Regions from separate parts of the Photorhabdus machadonis genome, predicted to be linked through region 3. Evidence: predicted binding sites of a transcription regulator. Region 3 holds the regulator's gene; each other region holds the start of a gene.

Region 1 (11,141 bases), 1.4 Mb from region 3:
CGCAGCAATTCAGCGCCACAGTAAGCAGCATCCGGCAGGTAGATTGGGAAAGTTTTCGTCCAAATTTCTTCTTTATTTTCCCAAAACGGGCATTGGAAAATCAGCAACAAACCTGGTTGACCAGTTTCCATTATCAAGGAGATGGCCGACTGCTAACCAGCCTTAATCGTCAGTTTCCAACATTGAGCTTGCTTGATACCGGTGCGATTATCAAGCAAATTCAGGGGATTTTGCAGCAGGTAGGCCGGGCGTTGGAGGTTATGGTTGGATTAGTCATGGTATGTGGCACATTACTCCTGTTGGCACAGGTTCAGGTAGGGATGCATCAACGACGGCTTGAATTGGTGGTTTACCGTACCTTGGGAGCCAGTAAATCATTACTGCGCCGTACTCTCTGGAGTGAATTTGCTTTGCTTGGGTTAATGGCGGGTTTTACCGCAGCATTAGGCGCTGAAGTTGCGCTTTGGTTGTTGCAGACGAAGGTGTTTGATTTTCCATGGCAACCGGAGTGGAAAATGTGGTTCTTATTGCCAATCGTCAGTAGCCTGCTACTGTCGTCGTGTGGTAGTTGGTTAGGGATCCGGCTGTTACGGGGTACGGGATTGCACCGGCGGGTGCAGGGGTAAAAAGGCGATATTTGTAACCTCCGAGGAATGGGTAAGATCGCCGATACGGGTGAACCCATTCCCAGGGAGATAAGCCATATTATTTGCTGATCTGTTTATCGCTGTTTAGGCAAATTCGGCTCTGAGTTGTGGCAGGATTTTTGCACCGAAAGTCGTGAGACCTTCGACATAATCAGGAAAGATCAACATAACTCCATCCAGCTCGCATTCACGCAGCAAATCTGACAATTGTCTGCTACAAGTTTCTGGATTGCCGATAGCCGTGTGGGTCATAAAGGCATTTTGGGATCTTTCAACCATAGCATTGCTTTTTTCACCAACATCGACGCCGAAACTATGCATCATGCTTTTAACTGCGCCGATATCCAGGCCATCACGATAGAACTGAGCTAGAGTTTCAGCTTCTTCATCTGTTTCGGCGCAGATAATCGTACACATACAAAAGGTCTTGGTGGTTGTACCGTATTCTGCCGCAATACGTTTGGCCATTAGGCTTATTTGCTGTGTCTCTTCTTCATCCTTGCCACCAATGAAACATACATCAGTATTACGTACACTAAAGTGCAGCCCACGTTCTGATTGACCGGCACAGACTAAATAAGGACGTGGAACGGAAACAGGTTTCGGTTCAGAAACACACTTCTTCAAATTAAAGAACTTTCCTTGGTGATCAACCTGCTTCTCGCACCAAAGCCGTTTGATTAATTGGGTCCATTCTTCAGTCATTGCATAACGCTGATCGTGATCTAAATCACTATCCCATTCTCCCATTTGTTCAAATTCGTCTTTGAATGAACCGGAGACAATATTCAACCCGGCGCGTCCATTACTAATCTGATCCAATGTGGCGATCATCTTGGCCGTCACGGCAGGATTATGCAGCCCGGCGTGCATGGTCGCGATAAGTTTGGCATGATGAGTCACTTCGGCAATGCCAGCCATCATCGTGACGGATTCCAGCGAACAATCCCAATGTTCCGTTTCACCGCCAAAACCACGCCATTTACTCATCGACATAATGAAATCTAGACCGATTTGATCCGCCAGAATAGCCGCTTCACGGTTTTGCTGATAAGAAGCATCCAGTGGCGGTGTATTTTTAGAAATAATCCACCCACCTTTGGCTATGGGCAGAAATACACCGAATTCTTTTTTTGCCATCATTAATTCCTTGTTTTTGTGTTGTAAGGAATACCTTTTCAGGTCCATTTTGTTTTTAAATTCAGTTAAGCAATGTACTGTTATCAGAGTGTTTCTTCACTATTTGTGAAGGTGGTTGCATCGTGAATGTGACAATCAGAATGGTAAACACGGGTATGGCAATAATGAAGAATGCGGGTGTAAAACTACCTGAATAATCTTTAATCGCCCCCACCAGGAAAGGGGCGAAACACGCGACAGTAGAGATCAAGTTCACCACCGAGAATAATTCCAGGTAAGGTTTACGCCCAAAGTAATTGAACAGTAATAGGCTGGATGCCAGAAAGGTCATGCCATAACCAATGCCAATACATAAAGTATACAGGATTAAAAATGTCCATGAAGAGGCAGCACTTAGTGCGATAAGACCACAGATAATTATTGACAGACTGCCAATAAGAAGCTTTTTGGGATCGAGCCATTCACCAACAGCTCCTCCGGCAAATCTTGAAAATGCATTGATAAAAGCCAAAATACTGAGCGAAAAAGCCGCAACAGACTCACTGAATCCATTTTCGGTGATATGGGCTACAGCAAAACTGTTAACGGTTATTCCGCACAGTAAGAAAGAGGTATAAGCTGCCGCAATGGCATAGAATTGCCAGGTGCGCAGTGCTTGCCGGGCATTCCAGATTTCCTTGGTGCGATAGATGCTGGAAGGGGTTTGATCTTGTTGATTTTTACTGACTTGTGCAGCATGGGCATTTTCCTTTTTGCCTTCGCGCATCACTAAAACAGTCAACAGGCTGAACAGGGTTAGTAATACCCCGGAGATTGCCCAGTGCATGCGCCAGCTTCCCCAGAATACTGTTGCTAGGAAATAGATCCATGGGCCAAGTACACCACCTAATCCACCAATGGTGAAATAGATACCAAAGGCCAGCGACTGCTTTTCAAAAAGCCGGCTAATGACATAAGTTCCTGGAACGGTAGCCATAAGGCTAAAACCGATCCCCAGCAGCGTTGTGCCGGTGAAATAGGCGGTGATACTGTGGGTGTTGTAGAGGATGTAAAAACCGGTGATGAAGATTAACGTACCGATCAGCAAAGTAGCCCGGACACTCGTGTGGCGAATAAGCATCGCAGGAAGGTAACTGGACAGCCCACATGACAGGCCAAGTAAAGTGAATCCCAAACCTGCGTCAGTCCAACTCCAGTGTAATTCCTTGATCATGCTGGGTAACACAACGCCCAATGAGGTAAATGTCGTTGCGGTGACCAGAAAATAAACCAGACCCAAAAGTATCAGTAGGAGCCACTGATAAGTACGTCCGAACCTGTCATGTTGAATGGGCATCTTGACTCCATAATGGATAAAGGTCATCAAAAATTCCTGATATTTTATTTCGGTATCAGAAAAAACTATATCGAATAAAGATCCCGTAGCTAAATTGATCCGTTCGATAATAAGGGGTATCTTTTATTTTGTATTTATTTTTTATTGGGTTCAGGACGATGCCAGTCCATAAGTGACCTGGTTGATTGCCTAGGAATTTTCCTAAATCATAGTGCAACTCGGGTTTGAAATCGATAGTTTTGGGTTGTCCGTGTAAGCCTAATGTATAATCGAAAGTCCCGACAACCCGGAAATCACCTAAACGGTTATTGAAGGGAATTCCATAGTCAATATGAATTCGCTGATCGTTCCAGCTCCCTTTGGCGTTATTCTCAAAATAAAAAATTGTCCGTAACCAGCTAATCCAGTCTGCTTGCCAGTCAATGCTGATACCTGGGAAGTAGTCGTAATCTATCCCTTTGGTTTTAGCAACCCACTGAGCGAACAGAATATCTTTCAGCGGCCCAAAAGAAATGTCATTACCAGTCACTTTACTAAAGCTCACTCTTGGTACAATTTTATAATAGTAGGTGCTTTTATCACCTGTATAATCGCTTTGCAGTGAGTTTTGCCAAATACTATAGACATACATATCTCCAACACTGTAGTCACCGAAAGCCTCTAAAATGGGTGAGATCGTTTTTCTGGGATCGACCCGGTTTTCAAATTGCATATAAAGGCTGGTATCAACAGATTGAAAATTAACAAAATCACTTGCCTGAGCTTGATTGATTGCCGATAGTAATAACAATATTGAAGATAATTCTCTCTGTTTTAATCTGGTGCTGATCCAATACCAGGCCATTACCAGATAGCCGGCATAAGAAAATGGAGAAGAGAGCCCTAAAGTGAAAAAAAACTGTGGGCAGCTTTTAGGATTGTGGGCTTTCCCGGCAAATAACACGAGGGTTCCCCTTTTCATACGTTATCGGACTAATAATATTGATAGCATTGATCTAATGAGACGGTTTTGTCAAAGGAAGATTTGATTTTATTGATAAAATGGTGAACAGTGTAGAAAGATAAGATTATTCTAACTTTAGTTATTTTTTAGTATCGCTAATATATTGATTATTTAATTAGCGATGGTTTTTATTTAACGTTCTGTTCTATAACAGAAAGAATATTGTTAATTTATTGTTGCGTGGAAATGTTTATGCAATTGTGACTTAGATCACTGAATTTTATTATTTTATTTATATTAAGAAATAGTCATAGAAATGACAACAATGAATTAATATTTCTATGTCATAGTGGAGCGAAGGTTAAATAATTCTTCTACATGTGAAATTATTTAACTCATTGTTTTATATGTAATTATTGTTGGTATAAGATGTGGCGCTATTTTGGAATCTTATTTAGTTGTGAATTACAATTTAAATATTGTAAATTGCTATATAAAATATTTTATAAGATGTAGTCTGTTATTATTTTTTAAATATATAGATGTGGATTTTAGAATTATCATTATAATTAATTTAAATTATAAACCTTATTTGGTATTTAATTGTTTGTTTAACAGTAAAAGAGAATAAATTTAATTTTATTAAAAAAATTATGTTGAGTGATTAATTAAGTTTTTAATTTATGATATTTTTATATATTAAAATAATAAATGTATAAAAACGTGATAAAATAATTCGTGAAAATACCATTGAATAGTTCTTTACCGTAAATATATTTCAAGATAGTATAAAGATTATTATTCAATGGTTTTTTACTTAATATAATGGGGTGATTATGTATACTGGAATTGTGCAAGGAAAAGAAACAGTATTATCTCTTGATAAAAAAAATGGATTTAGCACATTGACTATAAGTAATATTAACCATTTCTTTGACGATGTTTCTGTGGGTGCAAGTGTTGCTATTAATGGCACATGCTTGACTGTGACACAATTTAAAAATGATATTGTTTATTTTGATATTTCAGATTTTACTTCTGACGTGACGACATTAAAGTTTTTAGATATGGGGGATAAAGTTAATATTGAAAGATCACATCAAATGCATAAAGAAAATGGCGGGCATAGCCTGTATGGGCATATTGAAGGCGTAGCAAAAGTCGTTGATTTTATCGAAACTGGAGAAACCTATCGATTAATTATTAATATTCCTGGAGATAATATCAAATATTTTTTCCATAAAGGTTTTATCGGTCTTCATGGTTGTAGTCTAACAATAAATGGCATAAATGAAGAAAATAAAACTATAGAATTGAATTTAATTCCAGAAACATTAAGAGCGACTAATCTTAGTGATATTAAAATTGGTGATTTACTGAATTATGAAGTAGATCAAACAACGAGAACTATTGTAGATACTGTATCCAGAGCTATTAATGCTAATAAATTAACACAATAATCAAAGGAATATAAAATAATTCGGAAAGAGTGGGAATGTGGAGCGATAAATTATTTTATTTCCGCTTCCACATTTAACTTAAGGCTATTGGATAATAAACAGCTAATGTAATTTTTTCTGCACCCACTCCAGACCGCTCTGATATTCAGGTGGCAGCATTGGGATTAGTTTTTGCAACGTATCTTTTAATTTGTTTTTATCTGAATGAGAAAGATTAAGGTGACCGACTTTACGCGCTGGACGAACGTCTTTCTCATACCAATGCAAGTGTACTAATGGCAAACTGAGCCATTGATTATTGACATTTGTGCCAATCAGATTAACCATGACTGACGGTGCAGTAACTTCTGGGTGAGGCATAGGTAAATCCAGAATAGCGCGAAGGTGTAATTCAAATTGGCTGATGGAAGCACCGTTCTGAGTCCAGTGACCACTATTGTGAACCCGTGGTGCCAGTTCATTAATCAGTAAATGATCATCGACGATAAAACACTCCATGGTCATTACGCCGACATATTTCAGCTCATGCATAATGGCTGACAACATGTTCTGGGCTTGCTGTTGTAACTGGCAGTTTTCCTGAGGAAAGGCAATGCTGGCCCGCAGAATGCCATCTTGATGCAGATTGTGAGTCAATGGATAGAACACACACTCACCACTTTCATTGCGTGCACCTACCAATGACACTTCACCAGAGAAAGGAATCGCCTGTTCGGCAATACATTCACCATAAATATCGGTCGGTAATTCTGTTTCATCTCCGGGGCGGATGCGCCATTGTCCACGGCCATCGTAACCGCCGATACGGCGTTTAACGATGACGAAATGACCGAGTTCTGCAAATAGTTGCGGCCATTGGCGGATATCAGACAGTAATTGCCACGGAGCAGTTGCAAGCCCAAGGCTATCTATTAATTGCTTTTGTGGCAGACGATCTGCCAGGCGGGGAAAAATATCCCGATTAGCAAAAGCCTTATGGCGGGCGAGTTCTTGGGTAAGGGCGGTTTCCGGCCAGCGCTCAATTTCGGCGGTGATAACACTATTTTGGTAAGGAACAGCTTCGGGTTCTGCATCCAGGCCAACCGGATAAACTGTGATACCTAAAGGCTCACCTGCCTGACGTAACATCCGGCCGAGCTGACCGTTACCTAATATACAAACTGGCTTCATGCTTCCTCCCGCGGATCGGGATTATCGAGTACATCCTGAGTTTGTGTTTCACGCCAACAGATAAGGCGTTTTAGCAAATCTTTATCATGACGGGCTAGAATCTGTGTTGCCAGTAAGGCTGCGTTTGCCGCACCTGCTTTCCCAATCGCAAGTGTGCCGACAGGAATACCTTTTGGCATCTGTACGATTGAATAGAGGCTGTCTACACCATTAAGTGCCGCACTTTGAACGGGTACGCCCAGAACCGGTACTAGCGTTTTAGCCGCCAGCATTCCGGGTAAATGGGCAGCACCACCTGCGCCAGCGATAATGACATCAAAACCATTTTGTTCAGCTTGTTCGGCAAAACTGAACAGCTTATCTGGTGTACGGTGGGCAGAAACAATTTCAACATGGAAGGAGACATCAAGGGAGGTGAGAATATCTGCCGCGTGCTGCATGGTCGCCCAGTCGCTTTTGGACCCCATAACGATGGCAATTTTGGCGTTGTGTTGAGTTGTTCCTACTGAATCAGGCCGGGCAGTCATAAATCAAATGCTCCTGTGTTTTAACGTCCACCAGAACGAAAATAGCGCTTTAAGGCCGCAGATCATATCATGCTCGCAAGCTAAGGAAAACGATTGCGTTGCTTTATACTTTGATTGTGCTGCTTGGGTTTGAGTGCTCCCCATCAATCAGAATGGGAAAAAGATAAGATCTGTTGATTCGCCTGTGACTTTGAACATTGATCCCTGATGGTGCCATGCACCAAGCACACCACGGTAGTATATTTTGTTATGCAGAGGAATTTCATGTACAGCCGGGCGGTGAGTATGCCCATGTATTATCCAGTCAGCTTGATATCGCTCAAAAACATCGATAACGGCTTGCTGGTTGACATCCATGATTGCTTCGGATTTTCTGCTGTTGACAGATTGGCTGTTTGCCCGCATTTTTTCGGCGATTTTCTGACGGATAAACAGAGGTAATAATAAAAACAGGCGCTGAATCCACGGAGTATGTACCCGTTTACGATATTGTTGATAACCTTCGTCATCAGTACACAAAGTATCTCCATGTAAGATAAGCACCCGCTTACCATACAGTTCCACTATTTTTTCCTGTGGTAACAATATCATTCCGCTTTCTTCAGCGAAGCGGGAGCCGATCAGAAAATCACGGTTACCATGAATAAAATAACAGGTAACACCTTGTTGCTTTAATGTTTTTAATGCGGCGGCAATTTCATGGTGGAGAGGATTGTTATCATCATCGCCAATCCAGTAATCGAACAGATCACCGAGAATATAGAGACTATCCGCCTGAATAGCATCTTTACGCAGAAAGCGTAGAAAACCGGCAGTAATTGCCGGTTCGTGTTCGCTGAGATGTAAATCTGCGATAAAAAGTGTGCACATATGTAGTCAATTACTCGCTGACGGTCACTTTTTCGATGATAACGTCTTCACGTGGTACATCTTGGTGCATACCGCTGCGGCCGGTGGATACGTTTTTGATTTTATCAACAACATCCATACCTTCGACCACTTCTGCAAATACGCAGTAACCCCAGCCATCAGGACCCTCAGAACGGAAGTTCAGGAAATCATTATCAACAACATTGATGAAGAACTGCGCAGTCGCGGAGTGTGGATCGTTGGTACGCGCCATAGCCAGAGTGCCACGGTTGTTTTTCAGACCGTTATTGGCTTCGTTTTTGATAGCCTCTTCAGTCGATTTTTGTTTCATACCAGGTTCAAACCCACCACCTTGAATCATGAAACCGTTAATAACACGGTGGAAAATAGTGTTATCGTAGAAGTTATTGCGGCAGTAGTTCAAGAAATTTTCAACAGTTACAGGAGCTTTGTCAGCGAAAGTATTAATTACGATATCGCCAAAATTGGTATGGAAAGTCACCATAATTGAAATCCTAATAATAGTTTTGATTAACCCGGTTTAGGGCATTTGGACCAGGCGGCTTTTATATCACATCTACTATAATGAGTCAGTACCTATTAATTTCAGCAAGCTATATTGATCGCTAACCTTGCAAAGCGCTTAATATCAGGTTTCAATATCTTATTGGACTATGCCATATCGAGTATTTATTTATGAGATAAAGACATAAATCCAGAATTATCAATTCGTTATTTTTAATCACACGTACAGTGAATTTACGGAAAATCCCGATGCTAAAAATTTTTAATACCCTCAGTCGCCAGAAAGAAGAATTTAAGCCAATCCATCCAGGGAAAGTAGGGATGTACGTGTGTGGTATCACGATTTATGACTTGTGCCATATTGGTCACGGCAGAACATTTGTTTCCTTTGATGTAGTTGCCCGTTACCTGCGCTATCTGGGATACGATTTGAACTATGTGCGCAATGTGACCGATATTGATGACAAGATCATCAAACGTGCAGCGGAAAATCATGAAAATTGCGATGATCTGACCGGCCGTATGCTGGCAGAAATGCATAAAGATTTTGATGCGCTGAATATTTTACGTCCTGACTTGGAGCCACGAGCGACCCGTCATATCCCAGAGATTATTGAACTGACAGAATCGTTGATAAAACGTGATCATGCTTATGTGGCAGATAATGGCGATGTCATATTTTCCGTCGAGAGTGATCCAGATTACGGATCACTTTCCCGTCAGGATCTCAGCCAGTTACAGGCAGGTTCACGAGTAGAAGTAACCGATGTCAAGCGTAACCCAATGGATTTCGTATTGTGGAAAATGTCTAAGCCAGGTGAACCAAGCTGGGAATCGCCGTGGGGAGCTGGTCGTCCTGGTTGGCATATTGAATGTTCAGCAATGAACAACAAACAGCTAGGTAATCATTTTGATATTCATGGTGGTGGTGCTGATCTGATGTTTCCGCATCATGAAAATGAAATTGCACAGTCTACTTGTGCTCATGATGGCCCGTATGTGAATTATTGGATGCATTCTGGAATGGTGATGGTGGATAAGGAGAAGATGTCTAAATCTCTGAACAACTTCTTTACTATCCGAGACGTACTGGAATATTACGATGCGGAAACGGTACGTTACTTCTTGTTGTCAGGCCATTATCGCAGTCAGCTTAATTACACTGAAGAAAACTTGAAACAGGCGCGTACTGCGCTTGAACGTCTATATACTGCTCTGCGTGGCACCGACGCTTCTGTATCGCCGGCAGGTGGTGAAGTGTTTGAGGCGCGTTTCAAGGAAGCGATGGATGATGATTTCAATACGCCAGAGGCTTATTCGGTACTGTTTGATATAGCACGTGAAATCAACCGCTTGAAATCAGAAGATATAGCAGCGGCGAAGGGTTTGGCGGCTGAGTTACGTAAACTGGCAGGGATTTTAGGCTTGTTGGAACAAGAGCCGGAACAATTTCTGCATAGTGGTGTTCAGGCTGATGATGAAGAAATTGCCAAAATTGAAGCACTGATTAAACAGCGTAATGATGCCCGTAAAAACAAAGATTGGGCGCTGGCAGATTCTGCCCGTAATCAGTTGAATGAGATGGGGATTGAGCTGGAAGACGGCCCGCAGGGAACGAGTTGGCGTCGTAAATAAGTTAGATATATTTTGAGTCACTGAGGTGGCTTTATAAAATAGGCTCCCTTTTGGGGGAGCCTATTTTAGTTATTCTTTGATGCAAACAGAGTCACCGTTGAAGGTAACAACCTGTCCGGCAGTAATTTTGCAACGTTTGCGCGTCTCTGTCTGACCATTGACTTCAATCAGACCTTCAGCAATAACGGCTTTGGCGGCAGCACCGCTTTCACTCCATCCTTGAAACTTTAGCAGATCACACAGTTCCACATAAGGATGGCTTTCTAAATAAAAAATTTCCATTAACAACCTTCAGTTTTTTCCACGTTGTGGTATTCCTCGCAGGCTTGCAAGGTGTTCTGGATAAGAGTGGCTACAGTCATTGGTCCAACACCACCTGGAACAGGCGAAATCCAGCTCGCTCGCTCTGATGCGGTTTCAAAATCAACATCACCAATGACCTTGCCGTCTTCCAGACGGTTAATGCCTACATCAATAACGATAGCGCCTGGTTTAATCCATTCGCCGGGGATAAAGTTTGGTTTACCGACAGCCACAATGAGCAGATCCGCATGTTCCACATGGTGGCGTAAATCTTTGGTAAAGCGATGAGTCACCGTGGTAGTACAGCCAGCCAGTAGCAGTTCCAGACTCATTGGGCGACCAACAATATTTGAAGCACCGATAATGACGGCATTCAGGCCATAAGTATTGATTTCGCAGCGTTCAAGCAACGTTGCGATACCGCGCGGAGTACAGGGGCGCAGTTTTGGAGCACGTTGACACAGACGGCCGATATTATAGGGATGGAAACCATCAACATCCTTATCAGGTTGGATACGCTCCAGGACTTTGACATTGTCGATACCGGCAGGTAAAGGGAGCTGTACCAGAATGCCATCAATTTCT
Region 2 (11,141 bases), 1.0 Mb from region 3:
CTGCCTGTGGGATATATTTGCTAATAAATCCCGTTAATTCTTCTGCAACATCAGCATCAATATCCAATGTGGAAAGAGAAGTATGAGCGTTGATAGTTTCTTCATTCGTCAGCCGGGACAGCAAAATAATGAGCATTTGCTCAATACAAGAGGATGTCACCTTTTCAGTACCCACATCTTGATGCGAAGCAGAAAAATGAGATGAGAAAAAATAGTCCAAAGACTGGTTTATCAGTTCAGGCGAACGAATGATCATCCGAATCAAAGAGAGATAGATATCAAACATTCTGCGGATATACGATTCAGGGAAAATATCCAGACGAACATCCCAGTTGACCAAAATTCCTTCATAAGCAGGCGCAACCTGGACATCCAAGGCAACCTGTGGCCCTTGCGAAACAACAAAGACCATTTCACCGAAAGCACGGGTTACATTTTCGGACAATAAATTATCGCCACTGATACCAAAACCGGAGGTAAAAACGATAGGCGAGATTTGCATGTTACCGTGGTATCTGGAGAGATCCCGCATAACACTGACGCCCGGATAAGCACGGTGAGAGAGGAGTAAAGCGATTTGATCAGCAAAACGACGGCATAACGCAATCATCGGCTCATGACGCTGTAATTCAACACTTAAAATAGATAAATCTGAAAAATCACCAACAATTTTGTCCACATCACTGAGGTAACTTTCTCGTTGGAATGTAGGCATATTTAATCTAAATTTGTCAGACTGCGTACCAATCCCGACTGTACACGCGAAAAGAGACAGAAATAATGTTGACAGCGTAATCTGATATTTTTTGGCGGTTGTCTTTAACGACAACTTTTCTTCTTTGGTCAGTTGAACCGCGAATCGATCACTAAAGTATTCTCCCTTCGGGAAAGTGCGATGGATATGAGGAAGTTTAGGGGCAGGTGGAATTTGGGCAATACGCGTATTCCACCACTTTTTATCGCGCTCACGTAACGTTAATAAGGATTTATCAGCCTGCATCCGCTCTAAATAGTGAAAATAAGTGCTTCCTCCACTTTTTGGTTGATGCTCAGGCTGGTGATAAAACCGGGCCAGATCTTCCATGAGAATACGAAAACTTTGCGCATCACCTGCAACCATGTCCAGGTCGATATGCAAACGAAAATCTCCATTCGTTAAAAGGGTGACACTCAAGTCGATAGACTGACCATGTTCAAGATCCAGTTTCTGGTGGGTTTTACTTTTTCGTTTACTTTCCAGAAAATCAGCAATGGCTTTCTCATCACATATGCTGACATCATCAATGTGCAATTTGTCGTTGGAAGACAGGCTTTCTATGGTTTGCATGCCATCCGGTGTAACGCGTAATCGCAACATCGGATGGATATCAAAGAGATACTGTACGGCAGTTTTCAACCGCTCAAGATCAAGCCCAGTACCATCAAACTCTGCATACAAATGTGCGGTAACACCACCCAACGTCTGTTCATACTGCCGGCCAACCCAATAAGCGGCCTGCATGGTCGTTAGCTCTCTCATTTAGTTTCCATAAAGTTTAGATTATCAGCTACAACAAGAATACGATTACAAATGATAATAAAAATTATTATTATTTGATAAATAAAGCAACATGAATATGAATTAGCCCGATGACAACGGCATATATGGATAAGCCAACGGTTGAAAAATAGCCTTCACATATGAATCATTTAATCAGAAACCATTACTGTGCAAATCGCCCATCAGCAATTTTACTTGACGGCTCATTTTTCGCTTAGTGTGCTGTTATACAGAATTATTTACGAAGTCAAATTAAGTTATACAAAATAGTTATCAATCTTGGATTCGAATGATAAGTGCAATATCGTTAATCTGGAAGTAAACATGTTCGTATTCCTTTAAATAATTCACTCGGTGTTTTCCCACCCCGTGTTTTTCGAGGGCGATTATTTAATCGATTTACTACAAAATTTATTTCCTGATCAACGATTTCATTAAAATGGGTTCCCTTTGGAAAGTATTGTCTGATTAACCCATTGATATTCTCATTGATCCCTCTTTCCCAAGGCGAATAAGGGCAAGCAAAGTAAATTTGGGTTTCTAATTCTTCACTGATGATTTCATGATCTGCGAACGCCAAACCGTTATCGAACGAGATGGTCTTAACTTTTTGTTTTAACGGGTATAATACTTTCACTGCCGCTTTCGCGACTTCTGATGCCTACTATAGCAACTGACCGCCCTTCTGAAAAATTGTACTTATTAGTCGAATCTGCCAACAGAGGCTATTAATATTCGCTCCGCAGCTATTGCTGATAAATTAGGAATGAGGAGGGCTTCACAATAAAAATATTAATTTGGAGTGCTACTTCAAATAAAACAAAGGTGTTTCTATAACATCGTTAATTGGATATAGAAACACCTGCGAAAAAACCCTCTGAATTTCCATTCAGGGGGTTACTTATAACATCAATACCAATTACAGCACATCAACCGCATTCAGTTCCCGGAAAGCCTGTTCCAGACGAGCAATCATAGAAACCTGACCGGCACGCAGCCATACGCGTGGATCGTAGAATTTCTTATTGGGTTTATCTGCGCCTTCTGGATTACCCAACTGGCCTTGCAGATAGCCTTCGTTCTTTTTGTAATAATTCAGAATACCTTCCCAAGTCGCCCATTGGGTGTCGGTATCAATATTCATTTTAACAACGCCGTAGCTGACAGCTTCCTTGATCTCTTCCGCTGTAGAACCAGAACCACCGTGAAAAACAAAGTCCAGGCTGTTGTGTGGCAGATTGAATTTTTCAGCAACATAGTCCTGCGAGTTACGCAGAATTTTTGGTGTCAGTTTAACGTTGCCTGGCTTATAAACACCATGAACGTTACCGAAAGAAGCAGCAATGGTAAAACGTGGACTGATAGCGTTCAGTTTCTCATAAGCATAAGCAACGTCTTCCGGTTGAGTGTATAGGGCGGAGCTATCCATATGGCTGTTATCAACACCATCTTCTTCACCACCAGTACAACCTAACTCGATTTCCAACGTCATATCAATTTTTGCCATACGAGCCAGATACTTGCTGCAAATTTCAATATTTTCTTCCAGCGACTCTTCTGACAGATCGATCATATGGGAAGAGAACAACGGTTTACCCGTCGCCGCGTAATGCTTTTCACCCGCATCTAACAAACCGTCAATCCACGGCAATAGTTTACGCGCACAGTGGTCAGTATGCAGGATCACAGGAACACCATAATGTTCAGCCATCTGATGAACATGGTGAGCACCAGAAATTGAACCCAGAATAGCCGCTTGCTGACCTTCAGCTTTCACACCCTTACCGGCAATAAAAGCAGCACCACCGTTAGAGAACTGAATGATAACGGGAGAACGAACGTTGGCGGCCGTTTCCAACACTGCGTTGATTGAATCAGTACCTACACAGTTTACCGCCGGCAACGCAAAGTGGTTTTCTTTGGCTATCGCGAACACTTTTTGAACATCATCACCAGTGATGACACCCGGTTTTACGAAATCAAAAATTTTAGACATGTTACGTGGGTCCCGTTTAGAGCGGGCAGATAAAACTGCCCGTCATGACTTAATTACTGTTTTGCGCGTTCTTCCAGCATCACCACCGCAGGCAATTTCTTTCCTTCGACAAATTCAAGGAAAGCACCGCCACCAGTAGAGATGTAAGAAATTTTGTCAGCAATACCAAACAGGTCAATTGCTGCCAGAGTATCGCCGCCACCTGCGATAGAGAATGCGTCACTATCAGCAATTGCGCGGGCGATAATTTCAGTTCCTTGACGGAAATTAGGGAATTCGAATACACCAACCGGACCATTCCACAGAATAGTTTTGGCATTTTTCAGGATATCTGCCAGACGTTGAGCGGATTCATCTCCCAGATCGAGGATTTGCTCATCATCTTTAATATCGCCGGTAGATTTCAAAGTGGCTTCCGCAGTTTCAGAGAATTCTGTTGCTACACGAACATCAGTTGGCACGGGAATATCGCAGCTTATCAGCAGTTTTTTCGCTTCTGGGATCAAGTCATCTTCATACAGCGAACGGCCCACATTGTGGCCTTCCGCGGCAACAAAAGTATTCGCGATACCCCCACCCACAATCAGTTGATCCGCGATTTTGGACAGTGTGTCCAATACGGTCAGCTTGGTTGAAACTTTAGAACCACCAACGATAGCAACCATTGGACGGGCTGGCTTATCCAGCGCTTTACCCAATGCTTCCAGTTCTGCGGACAGCAGAGGACCTGAACAGGCAACAGGAGCAAACTTAGCGACACCGTGGGTAGAAGCCTGGGCACGATGCGCCGTACCGAATGCATCCATGACATAAATATCACACAGGGAAGCATATTTTTTAGCCAGAGTTTCGTCGTCTTTCTTCTCACCTTTATTAAAGCGAACATTTTCCAGAACAACCAGCTCACTTTCCGCTATGTCCACACCTTCCAGATACTCTTTTTCCAGACGAACCGGAGAAGACAATTTCTCTTTTAGGTAATCTACTACTGGTTTCAGCGAGAATTCTTCATTGTATTCGCCTTCAGTAGGGCGGCCGAGGTGAGAAGTGATCATAACCTTAGCGCCCTGTTTTAATGCTGCTTCGATGGTTGGCAAAGAAGCACGGATACGCGCATCAGAGGTGACTTTGCCATCTTTTACCGGAACGTTCAGGTCAGCGCGGATCAAAACTCGCTTACCCGCCAGATCTAAATCGGTCATCTTAATTACAGACATGGTGAATCCTCTCGTTGATTCTCTAAATTGTTTAATCTTGTGCCGTGTGCAGATCTATTATTATGCACTGTCTGTCAGCAACAGATCATTTGAAACCCGTAGCAGCCATTGCTAACGTTGTATCTAACATTCGGTTAGCAAAACCCCACTCATTATCACACCAAACTAATGTCTTAATCAGATGTTGCCCACTGACCCGCGTTTGTGTGCCATCAACAATCGCGCTGTGGGGATCGTGGTTAAAATCCGTTGAGACTAACGGTAATTCGGTATAGTCAACTATACCACGAAATGAAGTTGCTGCTGATTTTTGCATTAATTCATTGATTTTTTTGACATTCACTGGAGATTTTACTGTAACGCTCAAATCAATAGCAGTAACATTAATCGTTGGTACGCGTACTGAAATGGCTTCAAAACGGTCACAGAATTTTGGAAAAATCCGGGTTATCCCTGCGGCCAGTTTGGTATCCACCGGAATGATAGACTGGCTGGCAGCCCGGGTACGCCGTAAATCTTGATGATAGGCATCAATCACAGGCTGGTCATTCATTGAGGCATGAATTGTTGTCACTGTGCCAGATTCAATCTCAAATGCATCATCCAATAATTTAATGATAGGAATAATGCAGTTGGTGGTGCAAGAAGCATTGGATACAATGCGATCCTCTGCTGTCAGTAAGTCCTGATTCACGCCATAGACCACAGTCGCATCTAAGTCATTGCCACCCGGATGAGAAAACAGCACCTTTTTTGCGCCACTGGCAAGATGCGCTTCCCCATCAGCTCTGCTGCCATATATCCCACTGCAATCAAGAACAATATCAATCCCCAGCTCTTGCCAGGACAATGCCGATATATCGGGTTGATGAAACAGACGAATATTATCGTCACCAACCTGCAACAAATCATTATTCAGACGCACATCCCAGGCAAAACGACCATGACTGGAGTCATATTTCAGCAAGTGGGCAATCCCTTCGGCATCTGCCAACTCATTAACAGCAATAATAACAATTTCAGCCCGACGCCCAGACTCATAAAGAGCACGTAAAATACTGCGCCCTATCCTGCCAAAACCGTTTATTGCTACCTTGATTGTCATGTTACTCCCTGAATATAGTTATTACCACGCAACCGTTTAGGATAACTGACTCAATCACTAATGTACTGATTGTTTATCACAAAATTGCTAAAACTGTGGCACAAAAAACCTCTCCAGACAACAAAATGAAACGATTCAGCTAATGACAATGAGATTAAGGGAAAAAGAGATTGATGACAATAGTAAAAAGTGATCAACTCACGAAATGGAAAAACGTGCCATAGGAACCCGCCTAGATTAAACAACGACCTTTCCACAAATGATGAATATGACAATCAACTGTCACTTTTTTGTGCCATAATTTGATATAAATCAAATCCAATACCTTGATCTATCAACACCATTCGCTCAAACATTGACAACCCGTTTCAATATGTGGAAACTGGTTGTCGTTTATTGAAGTCCAAGAAAGGAAGTCAATCGTGTTGATCAGGAAAACTCCAGCGTCTGAGGTATTCAACGAAATCACATTGGCGGTGTTCCGGCTCAATGCCCAACTGCTCTCTAAAGGGGATAAGCGCGTTGCCCCGTTGGGAATCACGAGCGCGATATGGCAGGTGCTCAGTGCGATTGCACTCGCACCGCATCCACTCTCAGCGCCCCAGATTGCCGCAGCGATGCGCATCACACGCCAAGGTGCGCAGAAACAACTGAATCTTGGATTAAAGGCCGGAATGGTGAAAGCCATCATTAATCCCCGGCATGAACGCTCACCGCTCTATCGACTCACTGGGCTTGGTCAGCGTACCGTTGATACGGCGACGTCGCTTGAAACCGAATGGATGGAATCGCTCGTAAAAGACGCTGAACTCAACGAACTGAAAATGACGTTGGACACATTACTCAGCCTGGAAACCAGACTGGAAGATCCATCGATGCCAGATAGTACTGAGGATTGGTTTATCAATCACGACAAAGAATTCGACTAAAAGTACGACGCACCAACGGCGCGGCACAACCTTCATACCTACGTTGGCATATCGCCGCCGTGAACCGCATGCATCGCGCGGCTTACCCCGGCAGAGTAGTAAAACAAACATAAATACAAGTAACTTTCAGGAGATAAAGATGCTCAAACTAGAAGAAATGGACACCCATGTGACCATGCGGGAACAATTATTTTCAAACACCGATGGCTCCATAGTGCTGATGAACATATTCCATGTTGATCCCGCACAAGCGGACATCCTGGAGGCTGCCTGGAAGGAAGATGCGGAGTATATGCTGGCACAAACCGGTCTAATTTCCGCACAATTGCATCGCGGGATTGCTGGCAGTGGTACGTTCATGAACTATGCCGTTTGGGAAAATTTGGAGTGTTTTCGCGCTGCATTCACTAATCCAGAATTTCAGGCGAAGCTCGCCAAGTATCCCAATGGGATAACCGGGTCGCCGCACATATTTCAAAAACTAGCAGTTCCCGGAATCTGCGAGGCATAAGTAAAAGAGCGCACCCGATCAACGTCTTACCCCGGATGCGCTCACTTATAGACTAACTCATTATTTCAGCAGAGCTTTAGCCTTAGCGACTACATTCTCTACAGTGAAACCGAACACGTTAAACAGCTGATCAGCGGGAGCCGATTCACCAAATGTCGCCATACCCACGATAGCGCCATGCATACCGACATATTTAAACCAGTAATCAGCAATACCCGCTTCAATTGCCACACGCGCAGAAACCGCCATTGGCAATGCCGCTTCACGATACGCAGCATCCTGCTTATCAAAAGCATCAGTAGACGGCATAGAAACTACACGTACCTTACGACCTTCCTGAGTCAATTGATTATAAGCCCCTATGGCCAATTCCACTTCTGAACCTGTTGCGATCAGAATCAACTCTGGCTGACCTTCACAATCTTTCAGGATGTAAGCACCTTTCTCAATATTAGCCAACTGTTCAGCAGTACGTTCTTGCTGTGCCAGATTCTGACGAGAGAAAATGAGTGCTGATGGGCCTGTTTTACGTTCAATAGCGTATTTCCACGCAACCGCAGATTCAACCTGATCACATGGACGCCAAGTGCTTAAGTTTGGCGTCACACGCAAACTGGCAATCTGTTCTACCGGCTGGTGAGTCGGGCCATCTTCACCCAAACCGATTGAGTCATGGGTATAAACAAAGATGCTGCGAATTTTCATCAATGCAGCCATCCGCACGGCGTTACGGGCATATTCAACGAACATCAGGAACGTTGCACCATAAGGCACAAAACCACCATGCAGAGCAATACCGTTCATTATGGCGGACATGCCAAATTCACGAACACCATAATGGATGTAGTTACCTGCCTGATCTTCGTTCAATGGCTTAGAACCAGACCACATCGTCAGATTACTTGGCGCCAGATCAGCAGAACCCCCCATAAATTCAGGCAGCACTTTACCGAAAGCCTCCAAGGCATTCTGAGAGGCTTTACGGCTGGCAATATTGGCAGGATTTTGTTGCAATTGTTCGATAAATGCTTCTGATTCGGTTCCCCAGTTTGCCGGTAATTCGCCACGGGTACGACGTTTGAATTCAGCCGCTAACTCAGGATACGCTTTTTCATAAGCAGCGAATTTCTCATTCCAGGTTGCTTGTTTCGCGTTACCTATTTCTTTTGCATCCCACTCAGAATAGATTTCCGCTGGAATTTCAAAGGCTGGATGATTCCAACCCAGCACTTCACGCGTTGCGGCAATTTCAGCGTCACCCAGTGGGGCACCGTGAGAATCATGAGTACCCGCTTTGGTTGGCGCACCAAAACCGATAACTGTTTTACACATTAGCAGTGAAGGCTTATCAGAAACTTTACGTGCTTCTTCAATCGCTGCTTTGACTGCATCTGCATTATGACCATCAACGCCGCGAACCACATGCCAGCCATACGCCTCAAAACGACCTGCGGTATCATCGGTAAACCAGCCTTCAACATGACCATCAATAGAAATGCCATTGTCATCATAGAAAGCAATCAGCTTGCCCAGCTTTAACGTTCCCGCCAGAGAACAAACTTCATGAGAAATGCCTTCCATCATGCAACCATCTCCCATAAACACATAAGTGTTATGGTCAACGATATCATGACCAAGACGGTTAAATTGCGTAGCCAGAGTACGTTCAGCAATAGCAAAACCTACCGCGTTGGCAATCCCTTGCCCCAAAGGACCGGTCGTTGTCTCTACGCCTGGCGCATAACCATACTCAGGATGGCCTGGAGTTTTGGCGTGTAACTGACGGAAGTTTTTCAGATCATCAATAGAAACGTCATAACCGGTGAGATGTAACAGGCTATAAATCAGCATAGAGCCATGGCCGTTAGACAATACAAAACGATCACGATCAACCCAATGTGGATCAGTTGGGTTATGATTTAAATAATCACGCCATAAAACTTCAGCGATATCAGCCATTCCCATAGGCGCACCAGGGTGCCCTGATTTTGCTTTCTGCACAGCATCCATGCTAAGGAAGCGAATAGCATTAGCAAGGGTTTTACGAGTGGTCATTTTCTACTCCAAGTGGGATCAAAACGTTTAGGGGGATAATTTTCTCAGCACAGCGTACAAACCGCAATCTTTAAAGCCAGATATAAGAAAACTATCTTAATTTCACTTAAACGACAATTCTTTGATTTAGGTTACTGATTTACATGAATTTCATCGTTATCAGAGTAATAAACAAGCTCATTACGCAATATAGAGAGGTAATTTAATTAAACATAACTATTAGTCGAATCTGCCTTGAACATATTATTACGCACCAATGATCCATGAGTTATTCAATTTATAAATAATTAATGTGCAGAAAAAACACCTTCCAGATATCAATATCATTAGATCAATAAACAAATAAATAATTTAAAATAGAATAATACTTATGGTTATATTTCCTTATATGATTATTTCTTAAATAAAACAATAAGAAATTTAACCAACGAGAATATAACCAAAATAAAAAACAGTATTCTTTGATTAATTAATTATTGCAATCCATTATATAATTAGGTTATTTTAAATAGAATAAGAAAAATAGCCATTCAGATAATTATTTAATTAGTTAGCAAGGGATTTTCATGTTAAATATAAAAAAAACGAAATAATATCACTCCGCAATTAATTTACATGTGGGAAAGAAGTAATGAACCCTGGGGAGCTAAAGATTGCCAGTCAAGATTTATCTATGCCAATCCAGCTTTTTATCAACTGCTCAATCTGCCAGAAGATTTCGATATTACCGGGCTTTCAGCGGGAGAATTACCCTCATCTACCGCAGAACATGAAGAAAAATTCTGTCGTCAGGATCAAAAAGTTATTCAAACTATGCAAACAGTTACATCACTTGAAACTCACCTGTTTGGAAAAAATAACGTCAAGCAAACCTACCGTTGTGATAAATATCCACTTTGTGATGAAAATGGTCACTGCATTGGTATCACTTTTCATATGTCCAAAGCTGAAAACTTTTCTATACTTTTAAAAGATAATAACTATGACCTTTACATCCAGCAAAAACACCTTCAATATATAGGTCTTATTTTGTTATAAAATAACCAACACTCTTATTAAGTAATCGTTTCGATAGCCTCTTTAATTAACCCTCATTGATAATCTATACCTAATTACTGCCAAACAGTAAAAAAATTAATAAGTTATCTATTATCGATGTTTTTTAATAATTAAAATTAGGGGATTATGATGAATATTCAAGATTGGCATCCAGCAGATATTATTGCAGCCTTAAGAAAACAAGGGACAAACCTTTCAGCCGTTTCCCGCAAAGCAGGTTTGGCATCATCGACACTGAGTAATGCATTGCATCGTCCATGGCCAAAGGGAGAAGCGTTAATCGCCACCGAATTAGGTTTACATCCATCGACTATTTGGCCATCACGCTATGAACCTGGTAAAGAAAATAAGTTCCTGATAAAGGTTGGAGAAACAAGAAGTATAGAAAGCTGGTAGCTTCTCTATGTCTTATTTCAATGCAATTTCATCATTGCCAATAAAGAAACTGCGGCATGATATAAAAAATGAGGAAGCCCCGGGCGATTACCCAGGGCTTCAAAATCTTTGGCGGTGCGGACGGGGCTCGAACCCGCGACCCCCGGCGTGACAGGCCGGTATTCTAACCAACTGAACTACCGCACCGCACAGCGTTCTGGTTGAGAACGAGGTAAATATTACGAACCCAAGATCATCCCGTCAATATTTTTTATTACAAAGTAGCGCACTTGATCAACTTTTCACCCTTAAAGGTGATTTATCTGCAATTTTATTTTAACTTTGTCCAAAAGT
Region 3 (11,141 bases):
TCAGGGTTATCGTTATACATCAGGGCAATTTGTTTCCGTAGAATGATAGTAAAGGCTGCGGTTAAGCAGGCAAACATCAAACCGACGACAATACCAGTATAAGCTGATATCCGGGCATTTTCGGTAGATTTTTGCCCCAGGTTGTAGCCAATGCGGATTGTGGTTGCCACAGCTAAAGATATTGGGAACATAAACATCAATGAACTGAAATTCAGTGCTATCTGGTGCCCGGCAACCGTGGTAATGCCTAAAGGGGTAATCAATAATGCCACTATCGCAAACAGTGTAATTTCAAAAAATACCGCCATAGCAATAGGTAAGCCAAGGGCTGAGATGCGTTTCAAGGTATGCCATTCTGGTGCCACCAAACGATGTTTAGGGCGGATATCCTTTTGTGATGACGAATGTTTCACATACCAGCGCATTGACAGGAACATGGCCCAGTAAACACTAGCGGTAGCGATACCACAGCCAACACCACCCAGAGCGGGAACACCGAATTTACCGTAAATGAGTACGTAGTTAATCGGAATGTTAATTAATAATCCTAAAAAACCAATGATCATTCCTGGTTTTGTTTTCGATAAACCTTCACATTGATTACGGAGTACCTGATAAAACAGATAGCCCGGTGCACCCCACATTATTGCGTGGATAAATCCAACCGCTTTTTCTGCCAAAAGCGGGTCTATATTGTGTTGCCTGTCAATAAGAAATTTGCTGTTGTATAAAATAACAATAATGATGATTGAGAGGAAAATCGCTAACCAGAATCCTTGTTGAGTTTGATTGGCAATCAGGTTTCTGCGACCAGAACCGTTCATTTGCGCAATAATGGGTGTTAAAGCTAATAATAAGCCGTAACCAAATAAAATCACTGGCAGCCAGATAGAGGTACCAACAGCAACCGCGGACATTTCTGTTGCACTGACGCTACCCGCCATAACGGTATCCACAACCCCCATTGCAGTTTGTGAGAATTGGGCAATAATGACGGGGATCCCCAGAGCGAGCAGACTACGCGCTTCTTTTAAATACTTCTGCACGTATTACACCTTTTTAAAAGTAAAAGAATATTAAGAAAAACTCCTGCATATAAGAAACGATTTTTGAAAAATCAACCGTTTACTAACTGGGGCATTGTATCTGTTTAATACTATATTAGCCAACAGTAATGCTGAGTTTATATTCAAATGCTCAGGTAGTATTTATAAGTGACAACTTGATATAAACTCACTAATAATTTTATATGGTCATCAAGAGGTTCTTCTATGTTCACAGGTATCGTTCAGGGAAAAGCACCATTAGTTGCTATTGATGAGAAAAATAATTTTCGGACTTATGTCGTTAAATTCCCGGCTGAATTATTGCGAGGTATTGAAACAGGCGCATCGGTTGCTAATAACGGTTGTTGTCTGACGGTAACCAAAATAGAAGACGATGAGGTCAGTTTCGATTTAATGAAAGAGACGCTGCGCCTGACTAATCTTGGCGATTTACAGGTAGGGGATTATGTGAACCTGGAGCGGGCCGCTAAATTTGGTGATGAAATTGGTGGGCATTTGATGTCCGGTCATATCATCACTGTTGCTGAGATCGCTAAAATTTTCACTTCAGAAAATAATCATCAAATATGGTTCAGGATCCACGATAAGCAATTGATGAAATATATCCTGCATAAAGGATTTATCGGCATTGATGGGATTAGCCTGACGATTGGTGATGTCGTAAATAATCGTTTTTGTGTCCACCTTATCCCTGAAACACTGGAGCGTACAACATTAGGCAAAAAACGTCTTGGTCATAAAGTGAATATTGAGATTGATTCACAGACTCAGGCGCTTGTCGATACCGTGGAGCGCGTTCTTGCTCAGAAAGAACGGGAACGTGTTATTTCTCAGCAGGCAGCCACTGTTATTGGCGAATAATCAATAAATTAAGAAGCGACAGGAAGACTCGGCTTGTCGCTTCCGAACAAAATTAGCTTGTATTCCAACAAGGCGTATTGAGCTTAATCAGTGCTCATTTTGTGATTTACATCTCAGTATTTCGTGTATTATGTTACTTGATATAGTTTATATTGTTATTATTGTGTTAATGCGCTTTCTCGTAAAGTGCAGGTTAACCTTACAATTATATTCTTAGAGACTACTTTAATGGAAAACGCGATTGAATTAGATGAATGGCTTGAAGAACCGACGCATGATGATGCTGTTGAAATGATGAATGCACAAGCTGTTGTGCCTTTCGGTACAGCACTTTGGCCTTAATGGTTCCTATAATAAAGCCCTTAGCGGTTCTCTATAGTTGAAGTAAGGGGGCTCCCCCTTACTTAAAAATAAATAGGATTGCCCTCATGGATAAAAGCTTTGAAAATATGTATTGCTGTTTATCATATCACCCTGCAATTTCGGATAAAGTAAAAAAGGGTGAATGTATAAAGATATTGATTGGATCTGATACTGAGCATAGCGATATTGCACAAAAGATGCATGGGTATAAAAAGAATTTTAATGTAAAATCTGATTTCGCTTTTTTAGAAGAAACATCAATAGACGATGTAAAACAAAAAATATCCGATTGTGATTTATTTATTTTTCTTTACGCATCATCAACATTAAAGAATGCATCTCCACAAGGGCCAGAATATTTAATCAAAATAAGAAAATTTATTACTGAATCGTGGAAGAAATCAGTACTGTTTAAAGATTATGGCCCTCATTTTATTGAGGCATTTAGTGAACCACAAACATCAATAGCAGAAAGGAACAAAAAGTTGATTGAACTATCAAGTCAATCACAGAAGATTCAATATACAGATAAGCAAGGAAACTCAATTATAGGTTATTTGGAGAAAGGCCATAAGTGGACGTCCATTGATGGTAATGGAAATCTTGATGTTATTCCTGGAGAAATTGCGAGCCATATAAAGAATCTTAATGGTAGTGTTAGTTTTAGTGGCACTTTTTTGAGTACTGCGCCATTTGCCATAAAATATGGGGTTGTCAATGATATGATGACGATAAATATAAAAGAAGGTGAAATCATTGGGTTTGATTGTGACAATGCGGAATTTAATAGAGACTTTAATTTATATCTAAACCATAATCACGGAAATCGCGTTGTTGAAGAGTTTGGTATTGGTACCAACACGGGAGTGAAAGCGCTTTACGGCAGAAATGCGGGTTTTGAAGAACGCCATCCTGGTTTACATCTTGGCTTGGGAGGCGGTGTAAAGGGAAGCCATCATTTAGATTTGATATTTTCTGGTGGAAAAATAGCATTTGATCAAACGACCTTTTTTGATAATGGCTATATTGGTTATTTTCGTTAGTGAAAAATATATTTATAAGCCACAGTGGGTTCCCACTGTAGCCTTGGGTTAATTACCGGGCTACCCGTAACCCACCTTCAATACCTTTTGGGCTGAACATGATTTGCCATAATTGAATATCGCGCGCACGAAATGCACCTGCACTGGCATTCAGATAATAGCTAAACATGCGTTTAAATGTTGGACTATAGCTATCTTGTATCTCCGGCCAACGGGCAATAAATCTTTCATACCAGGCCATCAGTGTGCGATCATAATCTGCACCAAAATTATGCCAATCTTCCATAACAAAATGGTTTTTGCTGGTGTGTGCTATTTGCTCAATAGAAGGCACGCAGCCATTGGGGAAAATATATTTGCTGATCCACGGATCAGCGCTGGCTTTACTTTTGTTGGAGCCGATGGTGTGCAGCAGGAATAAACCATCAGGTTTTAGGTTTCTTTGAACAACGTCGAAGTAAGTTGAATAATTCTTCGGTCCGACGTGTTCAAACATACCAACAGAAACAATCCTATCAAATTGCTTATGTAAATCTCGATAATCTTTCAGAATAATGTTTACGTCCAGATTTTCACATTGTTGCTGTGCATATTTCTGTTGTTCAACTGAAACGGTTACACCGGTTACGGAAACACCATAGTTTCTCGCAGCATAAAGCGATAACCCTCCCCAACCACACCCAATATCCAACAAGGTCATACCTGGAGAGAGCTTTAATTTCTTGCAGATGAGCTTCAATTTATCAAGTTGAGCCTGTTCTAATGTTTCAGCTTGTTTCCAGTATCCGCAGGAATATTGCATATGAGGGTCAAGCATACGGGTAAAAAGATCATTGCCTAAATCATAATGTTTATGACCGACAATCCATGACCGTTTTGGCGTTTGTAAATTACGTAAGCGGGTTATTGCGATTTTCAGTGTATCTTTGAAATTACTGGGAATTTTATTTTCTAATCCAGCCCGTAAAACGCGATAAAAGAAAATATCTAACTGCTCACAATCCCACCAGCCAGCCATATAACTTTCACCTAATCCCATTGAACCCTGTTGTAAAACTCTTTTATAGAAATCAGGATTTTTTACCTGGATATCATAGGGATTGTGACCATTAATCTGAACCCCTGCTTCTTGTAGCATGTCATTGGCAATTCGCTGCCAGGAATTGGAATTAGTGACGGTTTTTTGGTTTTCAATGTGCGATGAACTCATATACTCTCCAGGGTTAGGGTGGTGGAATATTGAGGGGGTTCGTTTTCGCTAACAAAGCAGAATGCGAGGGAGCAAAATGCAAAAAATAGCAAAAAATTAAAGCGAGAAACCCTAAAAATTACTAATCCATAAACTTAATGGGGGCCATCGTTGTTCCTGAAAACCTCAAATTCAGGTTATTTAAAATAAGGAACTTGTATGAGTATAAAAGCGGAAAATTGTTTCATCAATTAATAAATAAAGACTGTAATTAATTGATAATTAACAGTCTTTATTGAAGTAACGATTTGATTAATATCAGGAATGTTTTTCAACAACTTGAATACAGCGATCAGCTTTTTTTTCCCACTGTATAAAATATCCTAGTGCCATCAGAATAACGGTAGAAGCCATGACAGTGGTTGTCGATATAAGTGGATTGTTGACAAATGCTGAAACAACCAGGCTGGCAATAAAACAGAGTCCTAATTGGAGCGTGTTTTGCAATGCGGCGGCTTTTCCACTGTCTTGTGGGTAAGCGGATAAAGCATTAGAGACTGCAATGGGATATGAAGCACCATTCATAGCGGCCATAAAACAGAAAGGGACTAGAATTGTCAACAGAGTTGGTTCGCTGAATGTTGCGATTAAATACAGCACAATCATGCTGACAGCATAACCAGCCAACAGATAAGGGAAAACAATTTCACTCCTTATTTTGGTTAAGATACTGCGGCATCCATAACCACCAGCCATAAAGGCTAACGTTTGAGGTACATAACTCAGACCGATGTCGTTTGAGTCATATCCCATATGACTAAGAATGAAAGGCGAACCTGTTAACCAGGCGAAAAAACCAGCACTGCATGATGCAAATATCAGGACGTTGCCACTGAACACCGGCGATTTTAGTAACGTAAAGAAAGATACATGGCTTTTCTGCGTTTCAGTCTCACTGTTTTTTTTGCGGTTTTCTTGCAGGAATAGAGTAGGCAACAGCAGTAATAATGTAATTGCCAGTAATACCAGGAAAATAATACGCCAGCCGCCATGTTGTAACAGCCAGGCGCCCATCAAAGGTGCCAGAGCAGGGGAAAGTGCGACTAGGGGCATAATCGTGGCAAAAACGCGTTTGATACGGTTGGCATCATAACGATCAATAACTAATGCTTGCCATGAAACCGCCGCTGAACAAACACCTATGGCTTGGATAAAACGCAAAACTAAAAGTTGCGTGGCGTCTGTTACCCAAAGCATACCCAGACAGCCGACAGAAAACATTAATAACCCGATGATGATAATAGGTTTTCTTCCAAAGCGATCTGAAAGAGGCCCCCATAAAAGTTGAGCAAAGGCAAAGCCTGCAAGAAAGATGCTCAGGCTGGCACTGATTGCTCCCGCCGATGTGCCCAATTCTTGTTGCATAGAGCCGAATGCCGGTAGATACATATCAATAGCCAGGTAACCTAGCATACTCAAGCCTGCAAGGTAGAACATGAACTGACCTGAGTTTTTCATTTGATTACTCTCTTTGGATATCATGATTGAAATAACTTGCTGTGTAGGTAGATAAGAATATTTGTACATATTCTATATGCCGTGATTTTTACTTGTGAAACGGTAATATTTGGATAATGCTGTGAAAAAAATTGAAAGGTAAAATTATGTGGTCAGAATATTCACTTGAAGTTGTGGATGCTGTTGCCAGAACGGGAAGTTTTAGTGCTGCTGCATCAGAACTTCACCGTGTCCCTTCGGCAATCAGTTATACCGTAAGACAACTGGAAGAATGGCTTGCCGTCCCGTTGTTTGAACGTCGTCACCGGGATGTGGAATTAACGGAGTCAGGCAGTATTTTTATCAAAGAGGCGCGTGCTGTTATCAAAAAAATGATTGACACTCGTCATCAATGCCAACAGGTTGCAAATGGCTGGAGAGGGCAATTCAGTATTGCTATTGACCGTGTTGTTAAACCAGAACGCAGTCGTCAGCTTATTCTTGATTTTTATCACCATTTTCCTGATATAGAGCTGTTTATTCATCAGGAAGTATTCAATGGTGTATGGGACGCGCTGGTGGATAGCCGGGTTGATGTTGCAATCGGTGCCACCCGGGTAGCGCCGGTAGGGGAAAGGTACAGTTTCCGGGATATGGGATTTATGCCTTGGCTGTGTGTCGTCAGTACGGGCCATGCTTTGACTCAGCTGACCGGTCTACTGTCTGATGATCAAATGCGGCCTTATCCTAGCTTGTGTCTTGAGGATACATCCCGCAATTTACCGAAGCGTGACACCTGGACTCTCGATAATCAGCGCAGGCTGGTGGTCCCTGATTGGGAGTCTGGTCTGGCTTGTCTGAATGAGGGGTTATGTGTGGGAATGGTGCCTAAGCATAGGGCAATGCCACTGATCCGGCAGAAGAAATTGGAAGCATTGGCATTAGAGCAGCCTTTGCCAGATAGCCCATGTTGTTTGACATGGGTGCAAAATAGCCATTCTCCGGCATTAAGTTGGCTTCTTGGCTATCTCGGCGATAGTGAAACTCTTAATGCTGAATGGCTTCAGGATGTATAGGGAGGATTAACGGCGATAGTCGATAAATGGGCCATCGGTGACAGAACGCCGCTCAACCAAACGTGGATGTACTTCAATAGTTTGTGCATCTTCACGTTTACTGACGATTCTGTCCAGTAACATGGAAAATGCCATTTGTCCCAGACGTTCTTTTGGCTGATGGATAGTTGTCAATGCCGGAGAGAAATAGCGGGCGTTGCGTATATTGTCGTAACCGATCACAGAAATATCCTGTGGGACACGTAATCCTAATTCATCAGTAGCACAAATAGCCCCCATTGCCATAACATCGCCACCACAGAAAACTGCTGTCGGGCGCTGTTTTTGATTCAGAATTTGATGCATGGCTTTGTAGCCCGATTCTGGCTCAAAATCCCCCTGAACAATCCATTCTTCTCTGATTGGAATGCTGGCTTCTTTTAATGCTTTCAAGAACCCCTGATGACGGCCCCCACCGGTGTTTCGTGCCAAGGGACCCGGGATTGCACCAATATCACGATGACCACGCTCAATAAGATAGCGACCAGCCAGATAACCGCCGTGGAATGCGTTATCAATAATAGTATCAATGAAATCACCTCTGGCTTGTCCCCAATCCATGACGACCATGGGAATATTGCGATAATCTTCCAACATTCCTAATAACTGTTCCGGGTATTCTGAACACATCACCAGTAATCCATCCACCCGTTTTTGTGCCAGCATGGCCAGATAGGCTTTCTGTTTATCAATGTTATTGTGTGAGTTACACAAAATCAGCGTATAGCCCTTGCTATAACAACTGTTTTCAACAGATTCAATAACTTCAGCGAAATAGGGGGCTTCGCTGGACGTTGCCAGTAATCCGATCGATTTTGTATGGTTAACTTTCAGACTGCGGGCAACGGCACTGGGTGAATAATTCAGTTCTTTGATAGCAGCCCAAACGGCAGCCTTGGTATCTTCGGCGACGAAACGGGTTTTATTAATAACATGGGATACAGTAGTGGTTGAAACACCAGCGTGTTTAGCCACATCTTTGATCGTTGCCATGAGATGAAAGACTCCTGACCTTTTGGTCTAAATTTAAAACTCTTTGTTAATCGTTTGCCAGTATCTTTATACATTAGGGTGTCTGCTGGCAATACGTTAGCGATAAATCCTGAATTTTGTCTGATCTGGCTCAAAAGTGAAAGCAAAAATCAATGTTATAAAATACAAGGTGATCGCTATCTTATGTTTTTTCCTTAATGTAAGGATAATTAACCATGTTAATTGAATGGTATTTGTGGTTATAGACTTCTATTCAGAGGAGGATCGATGAATACTGATTTGAAACTTGGCTTATTTACTGCGGTGAGCACGTTGGTGATGATTGCCATTTTTGCCGCTGTTTGCTTGACCTTTGCCTGATGTTTTGAGTTGATTAGGTGATGTAAAAATTGGGTTTTTATATTGCAAGGAAAAAGGGCAGACAGCTTCAATGGCTTATCTGCCCTTTGAATGTTAGTACGGATGGTCATCAGGCAAACTGATGGTGATTAACCCAGGTTATTCAGGTTTACAACATAAATGTTATGGTGTTTGCCACAGTGGTATTCCAGTGTTTCGGTGGAGATATGTGGTTCTAATGCATCTTTAGCATAAGGCAGAATGGGTCATTCAAAAGACATTGATTACGCCTTTTCTTTTCGGGTTTTAGTGCCCTGTAAATCGTGCATTCAGTAGGACAAAGCATGGCGAAGAGCAAATGAAGCTAATTATTGTGTGGCTATTTTTGCTAATTATCTTAACAACTTCCACGATAAATAACAGTCAACAAGAAACCATCCGTTCCAGGATAAGAAAATATCAGGATGCATATTGGTGAAAGAAAATGGTATTCTCCGCCAATATTGTGACGATGTTGGTTATCAACATACTGTTGGTTTAAAGGAAATAAAAATGACGACTATTGATAAGATTGAGCGCCAAATTAAAGAGAACCCGATTCTGCTGTATATGAAAGGCTCCCCTAAATTACCAAATTGTGGATTTTCTGCACAGGCGGTTCAGGCTTTATCTGCATGTGGTGAACGTTTTGCTTATGTAGATATTTTGCAAAATCCAGATATTCGTGCAGAATTGCCAAAATATGCTAATTGGCCAACTTTCCCTCAGCTTTGGGTCGAGGGTGAGTTGGTCGGTGGATGTGATATTATCATTGAGATGTATCAGCGTGGTGAGTTACAAACATTAATTAAAGAAGCCGCTGATAAATATCGCTCTCAGGACGAAAACGCGACAGAGTAATTTTTAAATTAGCGACAGGCTATGATGCTATCTCCCCATATGTTGAAATATGGGGGTTTTTGTTATTGCTTAAATTTCAATTTGATTGAATTAATCTTATCGTTAGCTATAAGTTTATCCGGTTTTTTCTTCTTCTGTTATCGCTAAGGGCCAGCCACCAAGTTGTTTCCAGCGATTAACCATTTCACAGAATAATTCAGTGGTACGCTCAGTATCATATAAGGCGCTGTGAGCCTGATTATTATCGAATGCGATCCCGGCTGTGGAACAGGCTTTTGCTAAAATCGTTTGTCCTAATACCAGGCCACTTAAAGCCGCCGTATCAAAAGTCGCAAATGGATGAAACGGATTCCGTTTCAGTCTGGTGCGTTCTGCGGCAGCCATAACAAAGCTATGATCAAAGTTAGCATTGTGCGCAACGATAATGGCCCGACTGCAATGATTGTTTTTTATCCCTTTACGAACCATTTTAAAAATAGCGTGCAAAGCTTCATATTCGCTTACTGCGCCACGTAGCGGATTTGATGGATCGATGCCGGTAAACTCTAGGGCTGCTGGTTCAAGATTTGCTCCCTCAAATGGCTCAATATGGAAATGAAGTGATTCGCTGGGCACCAGCCAACCTTGATTATCCATCTCCAGTGTGATGGCGGCAATTTCAAGTAACGCGTCTGTTTTGGCATTAAAGCCGCCAGTTTCAACATCAATAACGACAGGGTAATAACCTCGAAAACGCCCACTAAGGACGTTTGGCTCTTTTTTGTCAGACATCAGATTGCGTTACCCAGGGCGTTGCTGGCATTTTTGTTTTCGATAAGTTCAATTTTGTAACCATCTGGATCTTCAACGAAAGCAATAATGGTTGTTCCACCTTTTACCGGACCGGCTTCACGGGTAATGTTACCACCTGCTTTGCGAATAGATTCGCAAGTGGCTGCGACATCATCGACACCCAATGCAATATGACCAAAGGCATCTCCCATCGCATAATGGTCAACTCCCCAGTTATAAGTTAACTCGATTACCGCCCCTTCGCTTTCATCTGTGTAGCCAACGAAGGCGAGTGAGTACTTATATTCTGTATTCTCACTGACGCGCAGTAGGCGCATCCCTAATACTTCAGTATAAAAATCAATGGAACGTTGCAGATCACCAACGCGGATCATGGTATGGAGTAAGCGCATAATTACCTCTCATTTAATGGTTTTACCAGTATTTTTGTGCGACAGGTCACACAAAAACCACTAACTATAACGTGTCTTACGGTTACAGTTCAATTTATCCATAATTATAATTTATTCTCATCTGGGTTTATAATTAAATATAGTATATGAATTGTATAGGAAAGGGGATGTGATGGTCGAGCAACTAGAGTTCTTTGCTATTCCCAGTCCTTGTCGAGGAATTTGTCAGGCTAATGAGCGGGGTTTTTGTTTGGGATGTTATCGCAGCCGGGAAGAAAGATTTAATTGGATAAAAATGTCAGGCGGGCAAAAGCGTGAAGTATTGAGATTGTGCCGACAAAGATATTTACGTGCAGTGAGAGCACAAAATCAGACAGATGAAGAACTACCTGAGCAACCATCACTGTTTTAATTAGAAAATTTTGAGGTTATTAGAGTTAACAATTCAATGATTTACTTATATAGGGTTATATTTTTGGCGAAGTTATAAATGTTCTACTATAATTTACGGTGTTTTGTTTGTTATTTTTTTATTTATTGCTTAACGGGAAGGCTATCGGTTTTTATTTTGAATGTTTTTGTAACTTTAT

What was found. Region 3 encodes PurR, which represses purine synthesis genes. Its sites were predicted from a motif close to CANGCAAACGTTTGCNTG; they were not measured.
Region 1: a site for PurR is predicted at 7,306-7,323, ahead of purE (5-(carboxyamino)imidazole ribonucleotide mutase). Genes of this name have one in related genera too.
Region 2: a site for PurR is predicted at 5,884-5,901, ahead of epd (erythrose-4-phosphate dehydrogenase). Genes of this name have one in related genera too.

The regions. Positions count from the first base shown of each region.
Region 1 is NZ_CP199761.1:1,163,869-1,175,009, forward strand. It holds gene ybbP (putative ABC transporter permease subunit YbbP) at 1-626, shown strand, start outside; gene ACUN2T_RS05565 (LLM class flavin-dependent oxidoreductase) at 732-1,790, opposite strand; gene ACUN2T_RS05570 (MFS transporter) at 1,849-3,123, opposite strand; gene ACUN2T_RS05575 (outer membrane protein OmpK) at 3,179-4,066, opposite strand; gene ACUN2T_RS05580 (riboflavin synthase subunit alpha) at 4,903-5,526, shown strand; gene purK (5-(carboxyamino)imidazole ribonucleotide synthase) at 5,629-6,696, opposite strand; gene purE (5-(carboxyamino)imidazole ribonucleotide mutase) at 6,693-7,223, opposite strand; gene lpxH (UDP-2,3-diacylglucosamine diphosphatase) at 7,371-8,093, opposite strand; gene ppiB (peptidylprolyl isomerase B) at 8,104-8,598, opposite strand; gene cysS (cysteine--tRNA ligase) at 8,868-10,253, shown strand; gene ybcJ (ribosome-associated protein YbcJ) at 10,323-10,535, opposite strand; gene folD (bifunctional methylenetetrahydrofolate dehydrogenase/methenyltetrahydrofolate cyclohydrolase FolD) at 10,535-11,141, opposite strand, start outside.
Region 2 is NZ_CP199761.1:1,523,557-1,534,697, reverse strand. It holds gene ACUN2T_RS07730 (condensation domain-containing protein) at 1-1,519, opposite strand, end outside; partial or broken gene ACUN2T_RS07725 (IS30 family transposase) at 1,848-2,201, opposite strand; gene fbaA (class II fructose-bisphosphate aldolase) at 2,460-3,536, opposite strand; gene pgk (phosphoglycerate kinase) at 3,590-4,753, opposite strand; gene epd (erythrose-4-phosphate dehydrogenase) at 4,839-5,858, opposite strand; gene ACUN2T_RS07705 (MarR family winged helix-turn-helix transcriptional regulator) at 6,281-6,787, shown strand; gene ACUN2T_RS07700 (antibiotic biosynthesis monooxygenase family protein) at 6,927-7,298, shown strand; gene tkt (transketolase) at 7,359-9,353, opposite strand; gene ACUN2T_RS07690 (PAS domain-containing protein) at 9,969-10,391, shown strand; gene ACUN2T_RS07685 (helix-turn-helix domain-containing protein) at 10,542-10,808, shown strand; tRNA gene ACUN2T_RS07680 (tRNA-Asp) at 10,918-10,994, opposite strand; gene dnaQ (DNA polymerase III subunit epsilon) at 11,124-11,141, opposite strand, start outside.
Region 3 is NZ_CP199761.1:2,562,224-2,573,364, forward strand. It holds gene ACUN2T_RS12195 (MATE family efflux transporter) at 1-1,046, opposite strand, end outside; gene ACUN2T_RS12200 (riboflavin synthase subunit alpha) at 1,272-1,928, shown strand; gene ACUN2T_RS12205 (leucyl aminopeptidase) at 2,357-3,334, shown strand; gene cfa (cyclopropane fatty acyl phospholipid synthase) at 3,387-4,544, opposite strand; gene punC (purine nucleoside transporter PunC) at 4,842-6,041, opposite strand; gene punR (DNA-binding transcriptional activator PunR) at 6,188-7,096, shown strand; gene purR (HTH-type transcriptional repressor PurR) at 7,103-8,128, opposite strand; partial or broken gene ACUN2T_RS12230 (superoxide dismutase [Fe]) at 8,623-8,730, opposite strand; gene ACUN2T_RS12235 (Grx4 family monothiol glutaredoxin) at 9,020-9,367, shown strand; gene rnt (ribonuclease T) at 9,482-10,138, opposite strand; gene gloA (lactoylglutathione lyase) at 10,138-10,551, opposite strand; gene ACUN2T_RS12250 (DUF1289 domain-containing protein) at 10,724-10,963, shown strand.